Regions from separate parts of the Parashewanella sp. 2304DJ23-3 genome, predicted to be linked through region 2. Evidence: predicted binding sites of a transcription regulator. Region 2 holds the regulator's gene; each other region holds the start of a gene.
The links. Region 2 encodes LexA, which represses DNA repair genes until DNA is damaged. Its sites were predicted from a motif close to TACTGTATNNNNATACAGTA; they were not measured.

Region 1: the regulator LexA is predicted to act here: its motif matches at 1,903-1,922, upstream of recN (DNA repair protein RecN).
Region 3: the regulator LexA is predicted to act here: its motif matches at 1,642-1,661, upstream of AC1EU2_RS08355 (LexA family protein).
Region 4: the regulator LexA is predicted to act here: its motif matches at 1,635-1,654, upstream of dinB (DNA polymerase IV).

The regions. Positions count from the first base shown of each region.
Region 1 covers NZ_JBWQOH010000001.1:443,669-446,879, forward strand. The annotation lists gene barA (two-component sensor histidine kinase BarA) at 1-1,203, shown strand, start outside; gene AC1EU2_RS01895 (YjaG family protein) at 1,203-1,799, shown strand; gene recN (DNA repair protein RecN) at 1,995-3,211, shown strand, end outside.
Region 2 covers NZ_JBWQOH010000011.1:18,045-21,255, forward strand. The annotation lists partial or broken gene coxB (cytochrome c oxidase subunit II) at 1-196, opposite strand, end outside; gene AC1EU2_RS16105 (SulA-like leucine-rich domain-containing protein) at 665-1,144, opposite strand; gene lexA (transcriptional repressor LexA) at 1,141-1,755, opposite strand; gene plsB (glycerol-3-phosphate 1-O-acyltransferase PlsB) at 1,913-3,211, shown strand, end outside.
Region 3 covers NZ_JBWQOH010000003.1:78,788-81,998, reverse strand. The annotation lists gene AC1EU2_RS08360 (Y-family DNA polymerase) at 1-1,222, opposite strand, end outside; gene AC1EU2_RS08355 (LexA family protein) at 1,226-1,630, opposite strand; gene AC1EU2_RS08350 (outer membrane protein assembly factor BamB family protein) at 1,808-2,143, opposite strand; gene AC1EU2_RS08345 (threonine ammonia-lyase) at 2,202-3,197, opposite strand.
Region 4 covers NZ_JBWQOH010000004.1:116,498-119,708, reverse strand. The annotation lists gene AC1EU2_RS10430 (FAD:protein FMN transferase) at 1-382, shown strand, start outside; gene nqrM ((Na+)-NQR maturation NqrM) at 393-617, shown strand; gene AC1EU2_RS10420 (alpha/beta hydrolase) at 691-1,509, opposite strand; gene dinB (DNA polymerase IV) at 1,668-2,738, shown strand; gene AC1EU2_RS10410 (methyl-accepting chemotaxis protein) at 2,922-3,211, shown strand, end outside.

The DNA.
Region 1 (3,211 bases), on a different contig from region 2:
TGTCAATTTAAGCTTGGTGATTCAATACCGATTAAATCATTAAGTAACAAATCAATACTCATTTATGAGCCGCGTACTCTATCATCGAATATGCTCGCAAAGAAAATGCGCTTGTGGAACATTCACTATCGTATGGCGACATCTATCGATGATTTAAAAGCTAAGCTCGCTTCTTCATTAAGTTTTGACTATCTCATTTTAAGTTGTAATGGTTTATGCCATGAAAAAGAAGTGTCTGCCATTCTCGACATTGCTCAGCCTAAAGTAGGTCGCATATTTTTGTTGCATGATTGCCACCAAAATGAGCAGGACATCGAAAAGCTAAGAGGCTCTGTCGATGGCATCATTTCAACACCATTTACTGATTTAGCCCTAGCTAGGCAGCTTCTCTATTCACAAAATACTGAACAGCCAGCCGAGCCAGTCGATATAAAACAGCCTATCGTTAATGATAGAAAGAGCCTGACAGTTTTAGCCGTTGATGATAACCCAGCCAACTTAATGTTGATTAAAACCCTGCTTGAGGAACTGGTCACTAACGTGGTTACCGCTGCCAGTGGTGCTGATGCAGTAAAAATATCTCAAAGCCAACGCTTTGACTTAATCCTAATGGATATTCAAATGCCTGATATTGACGGTATTGCAGCTACTCAATTGATTAGAGAGAAGTCGGTCAATCGCAACACACCTGTGATTGCTGTTACCGCACACGCCATTGACGAAGAGAAGCAAAAAATTCTCAGCAGTGGTATTGAGGGCCATTTACCAAAACCTATCGATGACAAGGCACTCAGTAATGTGATTGATAAATGGGTTGTTCGCCCTAAGTTTACCCACTTTGATGTCCATACGTTAAATTGGGAATTATGCTTAACTCAAGCAAGCCAAAAACAAGAGTTGGCAATTGAAATGCTAAAAATGTTGCTCGACACAATGCCTGAAACAACTCAACTTATTGATGAAGCATTAGAGTCTAGAAACAATGAAGCTATGCTTGCCATTATTCATAAGCTGCACGGTGCTTGCTGCTACTGCGGAGTACCAACTACTCAGAAGCTTTGTCAGCAAATTGAGTCTGCTTTGAAGCAAGGACATACAGCAGAAATGCTAGAACCTGAAATTCTTGAGTTACTTGACGAGTTAACTAAGGTAGAATCTGCAATTAAACAAGTGATTTCGCAGCTGTCGTCGGAAATTAGTTAATGACTAAAAAAACAGGCTTTTTTAAGCGCCTTAAAGCGCTTAGTCTTCCTCAAAAACAACTCTTTGCCATCGCTCTTTGTCAAAGAATGTATCCAAATTATCAGCTTTTTTCTGAAGTCTGCGAATTTGGTAACCCACAAGTTTTAGATACTGCTTTAAACCTTTTATGGCAAAAGCAATATGACAACAAACTTAAACTGAATATCGATATTTACTTAGAGCGTTTAGACGAAGTTGCGCCTGAACCTGTAGATTTTGATTCTTACGGTGTTTTCCCTGCTTTAGATGCGGTTTCTGCATTAATTGCTCTGTTAAGTGCAATACAAAGTAAAGTAGAAGACGATATCACCAACATCAGTAAACTTTCCTCTAGCACAGTGGCTAATTACATCGAAGCTACTTGCGAACAAGAGTTAAGTGAAGCTGCACTGGATGATTATGTTTTTGAACATCCAGCTATGAATGAAGAGCGCGAGCTGCAATCAATGCTGTTAGATGTCATTGAAGAAAACAAGATATCACCAGCATTTGTAAAAGAGCTGCGTAAAGAAATTGTCGATAGTGGCATTTCAAATATTGGTATTAGCGTAAGCTAACAACCAAGCAAAACATATAAAGCCAGCTTTAAGCTGGCTTTTTTGTCTCTGTCTTTTATCGAATTTTTGATGAAACCTATTTACTGTATAAAAAATCAGTATATACTGTTTATCAATACAGTAGTTTTGATAATGACTGATCAATTACTTTTCACAACACATTGAATAGTAATGGATGCTAACAGGGACAACATTATGCTTTGCCAACTGAGTATCAACAATTTCGCTATCGTTCGTTTTTTAGAACTCGACTTCAGTAAAGGAATGACGAGTATCACTGGAGAAACTGGCGCAGGCAAATCTATCGCTATTGACGCACTAGGACTGTGCCTTGGAAATCGTGCAGATACACATGCTGTGCGTCCAGGTGCCAATAAAACAGAAATATCAGCGACATTTAATATTGATAAACTTCCTTTGGCAAAACGCTGGCTCGAAGATCAGGATCTTCATTGTGATGAAGAATGTATTTTAAGAAGAACCATTACTTCTGAAGGCCGCTCTCGCGCATACATCAATAGCAACCCTGTCCCACTATCACAACTCAAGTCACTTGGTCAGTTACTTATTGCCGTTCATGGTCAGCACGCTCACCATGCGATGCTAAAAAATGAACACCAATTAGATCTCCTTGATAGCTACGCTAACCATCAAGGTTTACTCAGTGATGTCGAGAAACAATATAAAAATGTTAAACGTATTGAATCTGAATTAAAACAGCTATTTGCCTCCCAAGAGGAACGTAAAGCTCGCCAGCAATTATTAGAATACCAAGTACAAGAATTTGATGAGTTTGATTTGAAGAAAACCGAATTTGAACACATTGAACAAGAACATAAAAAACTTGCCAACAGTACAGATCTAATCAGTCATTGCCAGCAGAGCTTAAACTTACTCTGCGACTCTGATGAAAATATTGAGTCAATGCTCAATCAAGCAAGTTCGCTCGCTGCTGATCTTGAATCATTTGATCCAGATCTTAAGACTGTCGGAGAAATGCTGAATAATGCGCTGATTCAAATTCAAGAAAGTAGCGGTGAAATTCAACATTATTTAAGCAACTTAGAACAAGATCCAGAGCATTTTGAGTACATTGAACAAAGACTATCAAAAACAATGCAACTTGCTCGAAAGCACATTGTTGCGCCAAACGAACTCTACTCTCATCATCAATCGATTAAACATGAACTTGAGCAAATCTCTTTAGATGAAGGAAAGCTTGATGATATGCATCTCACTCTTGATTCTGCTAAAGACAAGTATCAGCGAGCTGCAAAAAGGCTTAGTCAAAGCCGAAAGCGATATGCTAAAGAGCTAGATAAACTGGTTACTCAATCCATACACCAACTTAATATGCCTAAAGGAAAGTTTGAGATTGAAGTGAGCCATAATGAACACAACATTTCAAACAT
Region 2 (3,211 bases):
GCTTGATCATGGCATAAATCATAATGCCAAAGACAATTACCCCGATTACGCAACAGATGTAAAAAATCGTCATATGTAGGTGATATACCTTATGACTTATTTCTGTTACCCCTTGAGTCATGTTAAAGCGCATTTCTTCAGCCCATACTGATGGGGTCAAGAAAGCCGCTAACATACAATACAACAATTGCTTCACTAGACGTCTCCTCTGCCAATTGCAAAAGCAACTACAAAGAAAAGTCACACGTTAATACTTAGCTCCATGCTAACTTTTCAGTTCCCTAAAAAAGCTTATCGATATCAAAGTGCAATGGTGGTGTTGTTGTTTTCGTTGACTCAATCGCTAATGACTAGCAGGTCGGTCATCCAGTAAATCTGTTTACGGCTCTGGGTGTATACCACTCGTGCGCTTACTGCTGAATTTACTCAAATTAAAATTTGAGATATCAACTTTATAAAACAGGGTCGTTAATTCGAATGTTTGTTAAGCGAAAAATTTCGCATTTTTGTAACAATTTAAGATTAGTTACTCACTCTACATTACTTGCTGTTTAAAGATTGATCAAGATCATGTTTCATGTAATTAGATGAAATATTAGTTAATTTTTTATTTTTGCGAATGTAAAAGGAGATTGTTGGTGTGAGTTTAATGTCCATGAATTTGTTAATGAAATGATCTTTTTCGAGGCAAGATTGAATGAGGTTGCGAGTTTAACTCAGAACCAGACTGGAGAATCATACCTTTGGCACAAGCGGATTTACTGACGAGTTCTAATCGACGAATATCTCGTTGATCGAGTGTTGATGTCCAACAAATAACAGCACTACTTGTGCCGTTGGTGAGTGCCTTTTCTAACGCCCACAGTGCTTCAACATCATCTTTGGTATGAACCAATAAAACACGATCCATTTTTACACCCGACTGGGCTAGGATGGATTTATAATTATTATGATTAGGGTTTATGAGAACAATCCAACGACCCTGATGGCTTAATGTGGCAAGTTCAGAGCTTAATGCGATCAGCTCTTGCTCACCGCTGCTTTTAATTTGGAGCGTTTGAATGCTCTGAATTTGATCTGAGTACAGGGTGTCTGGCTGAACCCAAACACCAGGGTGAGATGTTGCAGAAGAGCGAACTATCATAGCCACTCCCCGTTTCTTATCACACCGACAGCTAAGCCTTCGATAGAGAGTTGTTGGAAGCTTAAATCAATTTCAATGGGCTGATATTCTTCATTTTCGGCATGAAGATAAACGACGTTGCCTTTCTGTTCAAAGCGCTTCACAGTGACGTCATCTTCAACACGAGCAACAACAACTTGACCATTTGATGCTTGTTGTTGTTTATGAACAGCAAGTAAATCACCTTCCAAAATGCCAATATCTTTCATACTGTCGCCTTTAACGCGCAATAAGAAGTCTGCACCGGGTTTAAACAGGTTGCCATCAACTTGATAATATTGCTCAACATGCTCTTGAGCCAGTATTGGTTCACCTGCAGCGACTTGTCCGATCAAAGGTAGACCATCTTGAACCTCAAGTTCTTGAGATAGACGGATACCACGTGATGTGCCTGGTATGATTTCTATATAACCTTTTTTGGCTAAGGCTTTTAGATGCTCTTCAGCGGCGTTAGCACTGCGAAAGCCTAAACGTTTTGCTATCTCCGCTCGGGTAGGAGGCATGCCTGTTTCAGAAATATTCAGACGAATAAGTTCTAAAATCTCGGCTTGTCTGGCAGTTAAAGGTCTCATTTCTACACACTCGCTGTTCGCTTATACAGTTACTGTTATTATATACAGTAAAGTCCTGTGTGCAACCAATAATTAAGCAATCCTGTTTAGGTTATTTGCTATAAGTTTGATATCCTAGCGTTTTGACTCTTTTATATTTCAAGCGCTAAGTAGAAGAATGACTAAGCATAATTCCTGGTTTTTTAAGGCACTTCGTACAGTGCAAAATTGGTTTGTTCATACCGTCGTTGTCCCTCAGCAACCATTTTCTGATCTCAATTTAGATGCCGATAGACCGATTGTTTACGTGATGAAAACTGAGTCGGTGAGTGATATTTCAGCGTTAAGTGAAGTAACAGAATCACTGGGCTTGCCTAGCCCGTATGATGATATTCAAATCAAAAACGAATCAGTGCCAAGGGTTGTCTGTTTGGCACCTGCAAAGCCTATGATAGGCAAGGCATCAAAAACGAATGTTTTTTTAGGCAACTTTAAGCAGTTGTTAAATTTACACCAGCAAGATTCGTCTCTGGATGTTCAGCTATTACCTGTCAGTATGTATTGGGGAAGAATACCAGGCAAAGAAGATGACACGATGAAAGCGGCGGTGCTAGAGCGTGAAAGCCCAACGTGGTTACGCAAGTGCCTAATGATTCTGTTTTTAGGCCGTCATAATTTTATTCAATTTTCTAATGCTGTTTCATTGCGCTATATGGCGGATGAGCATGGAAGTGACGAACGAATTGCTCATAAACTTGCACGTGTTGCGCGAGTTCATTTTCGCCGCCAAAGAAAAGTGATGACTGGGCCTGATTTGCCAAATCGTCAAGTAATGTTTAAAGAGCTTTTGAATTCAGAAAGCATTCAAAAAGCCATTAATGAACAAGCGGCCAGTAAAAAAATCTCAAAGCAAGAAGCGAAAGCCAATGCTGAGAATTATCTTGATGAAATCGCAGCAAACTATTCAGATAGCTTAGTTCGTATTGCTGAGCGGTTACTGACATGGTTATGGAATAAGCTGTATAAAGGCATTAATATTCGTGGAGCTGAACTCGTACGTCAGCTGCATCACGATGGTCATGAAATTGTGTATGTGCCGTGTCATCGTAGTCACATGGATTACCTGTTGCTTTCATATATCCTTTATTATGAAGGCATGGTGCCTCCGCATATTGCTGCTGGTATTAACCTTAACTTTTGGCCGGCAGGCCCAATGTTCCGCAAAGGTGGCGCCTTCTTTATTCGACGCAGCTTTAATGGCAATAAATTGTATACCGCCGTTTTTAAAGGCTACCTCGATCTACTTTTTAATAAAGGCTATTCAGTAGAGTATTTCACCGAAGGTGGTCGCTCTCGCACAGGACGTCTACTCAACCCTAAAACGGGTATGTTAGCGATGACGGTAAGCAGTGTGCTTCGAGGCATCGAACGACCTGTAACCTTGGTCCCAGTGTATCTTGGATACGATCATGTCATG
Region 3 (3,211 bases), on a different contig from region 2:
TCGTGTACTGTGGCGATAACATTTCTCTGCGCATTGCCCATCGTTGATTCTGGCCTTGTGCGGTTAAATAAATAGTATCTGGTCCAAAACGGTCATTGAGATCATCGTATACTTTCATTAACTCTGAATTGTTCTGACTCTGATTAAATAAATCATATTGCTCATGACTCAAATCAGATAAATCCAACATACCCACTCCAATTTTGTAATAGCGAACGCCTGTGCAGAATAACTTGTCGATAGCTCGAGTTGTTGCTTTAGTTAGTTCAGTTGAACAATTCGTCGGTCTCGCAAACTTCATTATTGTTTTAAATTGTTGCGGTCTATCGTCGTGCGGTGAACTTCCTGCGAATACGAGTAAGCTTTGGCAGCCACTATTCTGGCTTCGAGCTTTACGTGCTGCAATATTTGCGTGTTTAGCTAAAGCTTGTTGTAACTCATCACGACAAGTAATTCTGCGACCTAAACTTCGGGTACTAAATATTTGCTTTTTATCTGCCTGAACTTGATCCCAAGTTTTGCAAATGTGTCCATTTAGCTCTCTAACGGTTCTTTCTATTTCGATGTTAAAATTTTTTCTTGCACACCTCGGAGGCATTTTTGCTAATTGATAAGCCGTTTTAATATTCATCGATTCAAGGCGACGGCCTATTTTTTTTCCAATACCCCAGACGTCATTGACTGCAGTCGCTTTAAGTATGTTTAGTCTATCTGTTTCATTATCGATCACACACACACCTTTATAATGGCGATGACACTTTGCCGTGTGATTCGCTAGCTTTGCCAGTGTTAGCGTTGTACCTATGCCAACACAAATTGGCAAACGACATTCTTTCCATACTGTTTTCCGGATTAAATCTCCATAAGCTGAAATATCACGAATTGCTGGGAAGCAATGGTGAAGATCTAAAAAGGTCTCATCGATAGAGTAAATATGTTGAATCGGAGCGAACCGCCCTACTGTTTGCATGAACTTAGATGACAAGTCACTGTACAGTTCATAATTAGACGAAAAAACGTGTAAACCTAATTGCTCACACTGTTTCTTTACTTGAAAATAAGGTCCAAACTTCTTTATACCAAGCTCTTTTGCTTTACGGTTAGCGGCAACAATACAGCCATCATTATTGCTGAGAACAATGATTCCGTCTTTTCTAATGTCAGGCCTAAACACCGCGTGCGCACTGGCGTAGAAACTATTGATATCACATAACGCATACATAAGTTAACTCTGTAATAGTGCCGCTGGACGAAAACAACGAATCGATTTCACTACAACACCTTCAAATGAAAAATCATCGAAATGTGTAATGGTAACGGCTTGATAACACCCGTTAGCTGAAAGTAATTTTTGGTTCTGTTTGTCGAAAACTTTACAAATAAATTCACCATTCAAATTCGCAACAATGACATCTAAATGTTGCGACTGCACATGCCTGTCCACAATTAAAATATCGTTATCAAAAATGCCCACATCGCGCATGCTATTACCTGACGCTCTGCCAATAAATGTCGCATTAGGGTGCTCAATCAAAAGCTCATCAAGGCTGAGTGGTAGCTGCGTATATTCAGCTGCTGGCGATTCAAAACCCGTGATCCCAGCCTGTGCTGCTATAGGAATAATTTTCATAAACCCCGTCATACTGTTTATTTATACAGTATAATAGCAAAATGAAACAAAATTAGTAAATACACTCGGAAAATGTGCATTTATTGAACGAGCAGAGCTATTCTGAATGATAAAAAGGCGAAACAGCTCTGTTTTTTTTGTAGAAGTGACGAGTTTTAAGTACTACTTAGAAGATAGTTAGATAGAAGCAGCAACTGCACCAGCTGCTGCAACACTCGCAGCAATGGCTTGCTGAGTTTCAATCTGGCTTGCTACGTTCGATGAGCTTTGGTTCTCGGTTGCAATAATACAAGCACTATAACCCATTCCTTTCAATGAATTTGTCCACACCATTTTTCCATCAATTGCTTCTAAGCAAAACAAATGTCCACCTGAATAGGCATAAATACGCTTTTCTTCATAATGAACATTGGTTATACCTGAGCCTTTGAGTTTAGTTTTCCAAATAACCTCGCCATTAGCCTTATTCAAGCAAAGCACATGATTATTAATTCCTAAAAATAACTTGTCCATGTTCTATTCCTAGTTAAACTCAATCGATTGACTATGTGATAAAAAGAAAATTATCTGATTATTCAAAACAACCTGTTTCCAATGTACTGTAATGAAGACTCTTTTTTAATTCATTGCTACAGGCATTTGCACCGCTAATTTGAATCATAACCTTCTTATGTCGCAGCTGTTCTTTTATTTTGTAAGCTGCCATTAAACATGATGCGCCTGCACCTTCAACTAGATTAGATGTGTAGTGGTGAACTAAGCCTATACTGCGCCATAGCTCGTCTTCAGTTAATAATACAAAATCAGTTAATGCATTTTTATAGATATCAAACGTAGTCGTATATGCTGTGCCAGTAGCAAATCCACCAGCAAAGGTTTGGTTTTTATTTGAAAGGATTCGACCACACTTCCAGGATTGATAGGCTGCAGAGGAAGCTTCAGCTTGAACGGCGATAATCTCAATTTTTGGATTTATGGACTTAAGAACGGTAACTGCAGCAGCAAGTTCACTGCCTCCACCTATTGGTAAGATCACAGTATCGATATCGGGTTGTTGCTCAATAACTTCTAGAAACTCAGTTGCGACACCATTAATCAACTCTGGTTCATTGGCTGGATGAACAAAGTAAAAATGTTCCGTTTCTGCAATATCATTAACAAGAGAAGCGGCTTCATCAAAATTGGAGCCAAATTCAATCAATTCTGCTCCAGTTGCTTTTATTTTTGAAATTTTGGATTGGTTACTACCAAAAGGAACCACAATCTTAGCTTTAAGACCAAAAAAGCGAGCAGAAGTGGCAACGGAAAGACCGTGGTTGCCCGTTGAAAACGTTACAACACCTCGGTATCCAGCTTTTTTCACATGATGCAGAATATTAATCCCGCCACGAATTTTAAAACTGTTGGTTAAATTGTGATTTTCATATTTTAGAAACACATCGAACCCGAGGACATTAGTTAATTCATGATGGTGTTCGAGTCTTGTTGGTGTTAAATAATTCGACGTTATTAGTCTTGCTTGCATTACTGCTTTAATCGAAATTTCTCGTTGTTTTAACTCTTCCATAAGCGCCCTATCAT
Region 4 (3,211 bases), on a different contig from region 2:
AGATGGTTCAGGTTGGAAAGTGGCGATTGAAAAACCAACTTCAGATGAACGTAAAGTTCAGCAAGTAATTACACCTGGAGATATGGCGATGGCAACCTCTGGTGACTATAGAAATTATTTTGAAGAAAACGGAAAGCGCTATAATCATATCATTGACCCTAGAACTGGGATGCCAGTGCAACACCGTTTAGCATCAGTGACCGTACTCAATAAAGAATGTATGGTTGCAGATGGTTATGCTACTGCGATGATGGTTTTAGGCGTTAAAGATTCGTTAGCGCTTGCTAAAAAGCAAAACTTAGCGATAATGCTCATCGAAAAGCAAGATGATGGATTCAAAGTTCATTACAGTGATGCTTTCAAAAAATACGTAAAAGAGTAGTGGAGTCCTTATGAGCACCTTTATTGCCGCTTTTGTGGTGTTATTAACGTTTTTCCTATTGATGTCTATTGGCTATATCGTAAAGAGAAAAGCTGTAGAAGGCAGTTGTGGTGGCCTAGGTGCATTAGGTATTGAAAAAGCCTGCGATTGCGATGATCCTTGTGACAGACGTAAACGTCGCATGGAAAAAGAAGCAGCTCGTAAAGAGATGTTAGAGAAAAACAGAATTATTTAACCATAACTCTGCACTCCTCAATAACAGCGATATCATTTGATGTCGCTTTTTGTTTTTTCCTATCAGAGTTTACTCATCGAGTTTCTGGTTTATTAAAAAGAAACCCAAGTCCCTTATAAGCCCCCAGATGCAAAACATCTCCATGATCTAATGTTGGGTAAAACTGAAAATCTACCGCATTTGGCTTTAACCCTGCTTTAAGCGTTTTTTCATACAGTGATTTTGCAACCCGTTTCATGATGTCTCCTTCCTCTCCCACCGTTATAAACACTTTTCCTTTAAAGGTGGTTAAATCAAGAGGCTGAGATAATAAAGACTCTTTATCCCACCATAAGCTTGGGCTGACAATCAGATAGTTTGTGAACATGTTGGGTTGCTGATGTAATATCGTACTGGCTAACAACCCTCCTAGAGATTGACCCACCAAAGTTCTATTGTTTGTTGTGCGATAGTGAGCGTCTATTAACGGAAACACCTCATTGTTTAAATGGGAAATAAAAACACGAGACTTACCGGATGTTGGAAGCTCCTTTTGGTCTGTTAAATCTGAGCTTGGGTAAGTGAAATCACGGCGCCGATCGACATTCTGAATACCAACAACAATCACTTCCGGCATCGAGTTTATCCAAGAGAACGATAAAAATTGAGTTAATCCACTCATATGAACAAGATCTTCATCCAAACCACCATCTAAAAGGTAAATGACAGGGTAGCGTTTTGATTGAGTTTTGAAGTAACTGACAGGAAGATACACATTGAACTGACGGGTTTCATTAAGCGCTTTTGATTTCAACTTAATGGATTCTCCGATCACCAGTGGTGATTTATCTGTTACAGCCGCAGTAGCATTTAAATTAATCAATAAAGTCAAAAGTAGCAGTAGTCTTTTCATGTTGCGCCTCAATCCGTTTGAATTTTAATCCTACTTATTCAATTACCCTTTTACTGCGCTTAGGGATTACTTAATTTACCAAAATTACGAAAAATTTAGCTATAAAATTACGTCCAACACTTATATACTGTTTATATATACAGTTGTCGGTGTACTTTATGAAAAAGATCATACATGTGGATATGGACTGCTATTTTGCAGCTGTAGAAATGCGTGACTTTCCAGAATATAGAGATAAACCCCTTGCCGTTGGGGGAAGCCGGGAGCGTAGAGGTGTGATTTCAACCTGCAACTACGCAGCACGAGAATTTGGTGTCCGTTCTGCTATGCCTACTCAGCATGCTTTAAAACTTTGTCCTAATTTGGTTTTAGTGCCAGGACGTATGCAAGTCTATAAGGAAGTATCTCAGCAGATCAGAGAGGTCTTTGCTCAATATACCGATTTAATTGAGCCGCTTTCTTTAGATGAAGCCTACCTTGATGTGACGGATAGTCAGCATTGTCATGGTTCAGCGACGCTAATTGCAGAAGAGATCCGTAGCAAGATATTCGAATTGACGGGGTTAACAGCATCAGCAGGTATCGCACCGGTAAAATTTCTTGCTAAAGTTGCCTCAGACTTAAACAAGCCTAATGGGCAATTTGTCATCACACCTCAACAAGTCTCTGAGTTTGTTAAAACGTTGTCTCTACGAAAAATACCAGGTGTGGGTAAAGTGACAGAAGAAAAATTAGCTCAACTGGGCTTATCAACATGCGAAGATGTTCAACAATTTGATGAAAATAGACTGATTCAAAAACTTGGTAAGTTCGGGCAAATATTGATAGAACGAAGTTATGGCATAGATGAGCGAGCCATTGTGTCCTCTCGTGAGCGAAAGTCGGTTGGAGTGGAAACAACATTAGCTCAAGACATATTTCAATTAGAGCAATGTGAGGGCGTACTCGTAGGCTTAATTAAAGAGTTATCTGCAAGAGTTCAACGCAGTGCTAAAGAGCGTCAGATTCAAAAACAAGTGGTTAAATTAAAGTTTGCTGACTTTCAACAAACCACAGTAGAACAACGAAGTGATGAAATTTCACCTAAGTTATTTAAGCTGTTGCTCGTTGAAGCTCATGCTAGAGGCCAAAGAAGAGGAATTCGACTTGTTGGTATTTCAGTGGGACTACGCATTCAAGCTACCTCTGAACAAAGCGAACAACCTACACAATTAGAACTAATACCATAGTGCACTATTGTGTGGTTTAATTTTATACCTATCTACCTAATCGCTATTTGTGCAGTGAAATGTTTCATTGTTATAGTCTAATCACAATATAAAAATTCTTTTAAAATAATGCTTGTTGCACTTTAGTATTACACAATCAAAAATAAACTATTCCAATATAATAAAATTAAAAAGGAAGTCGTAATGAGGGTGTTGAAGCGTTCTCTCAGCTTGCAATTAGTGATTATGATTGTAAGCCCTCTTGCCATTATGTTGGCAATCGTAGCAAGTATATTGGTGAGTCATGAAAGCGATCGAGCGCGTAATCAGATAGATTCAGATATTCATAGTTTAGTTGAACTCAAAGCTACTGAGGTAAAGGGCTACTTTCAGGCTAAGGGCCAAATCATTCACACCTTATTTTCTCAGCCAGATGTATTGAATTGGTTTAGTCAATATCATGCACGAGGCTCAGATTTATCAGATGATGCCCA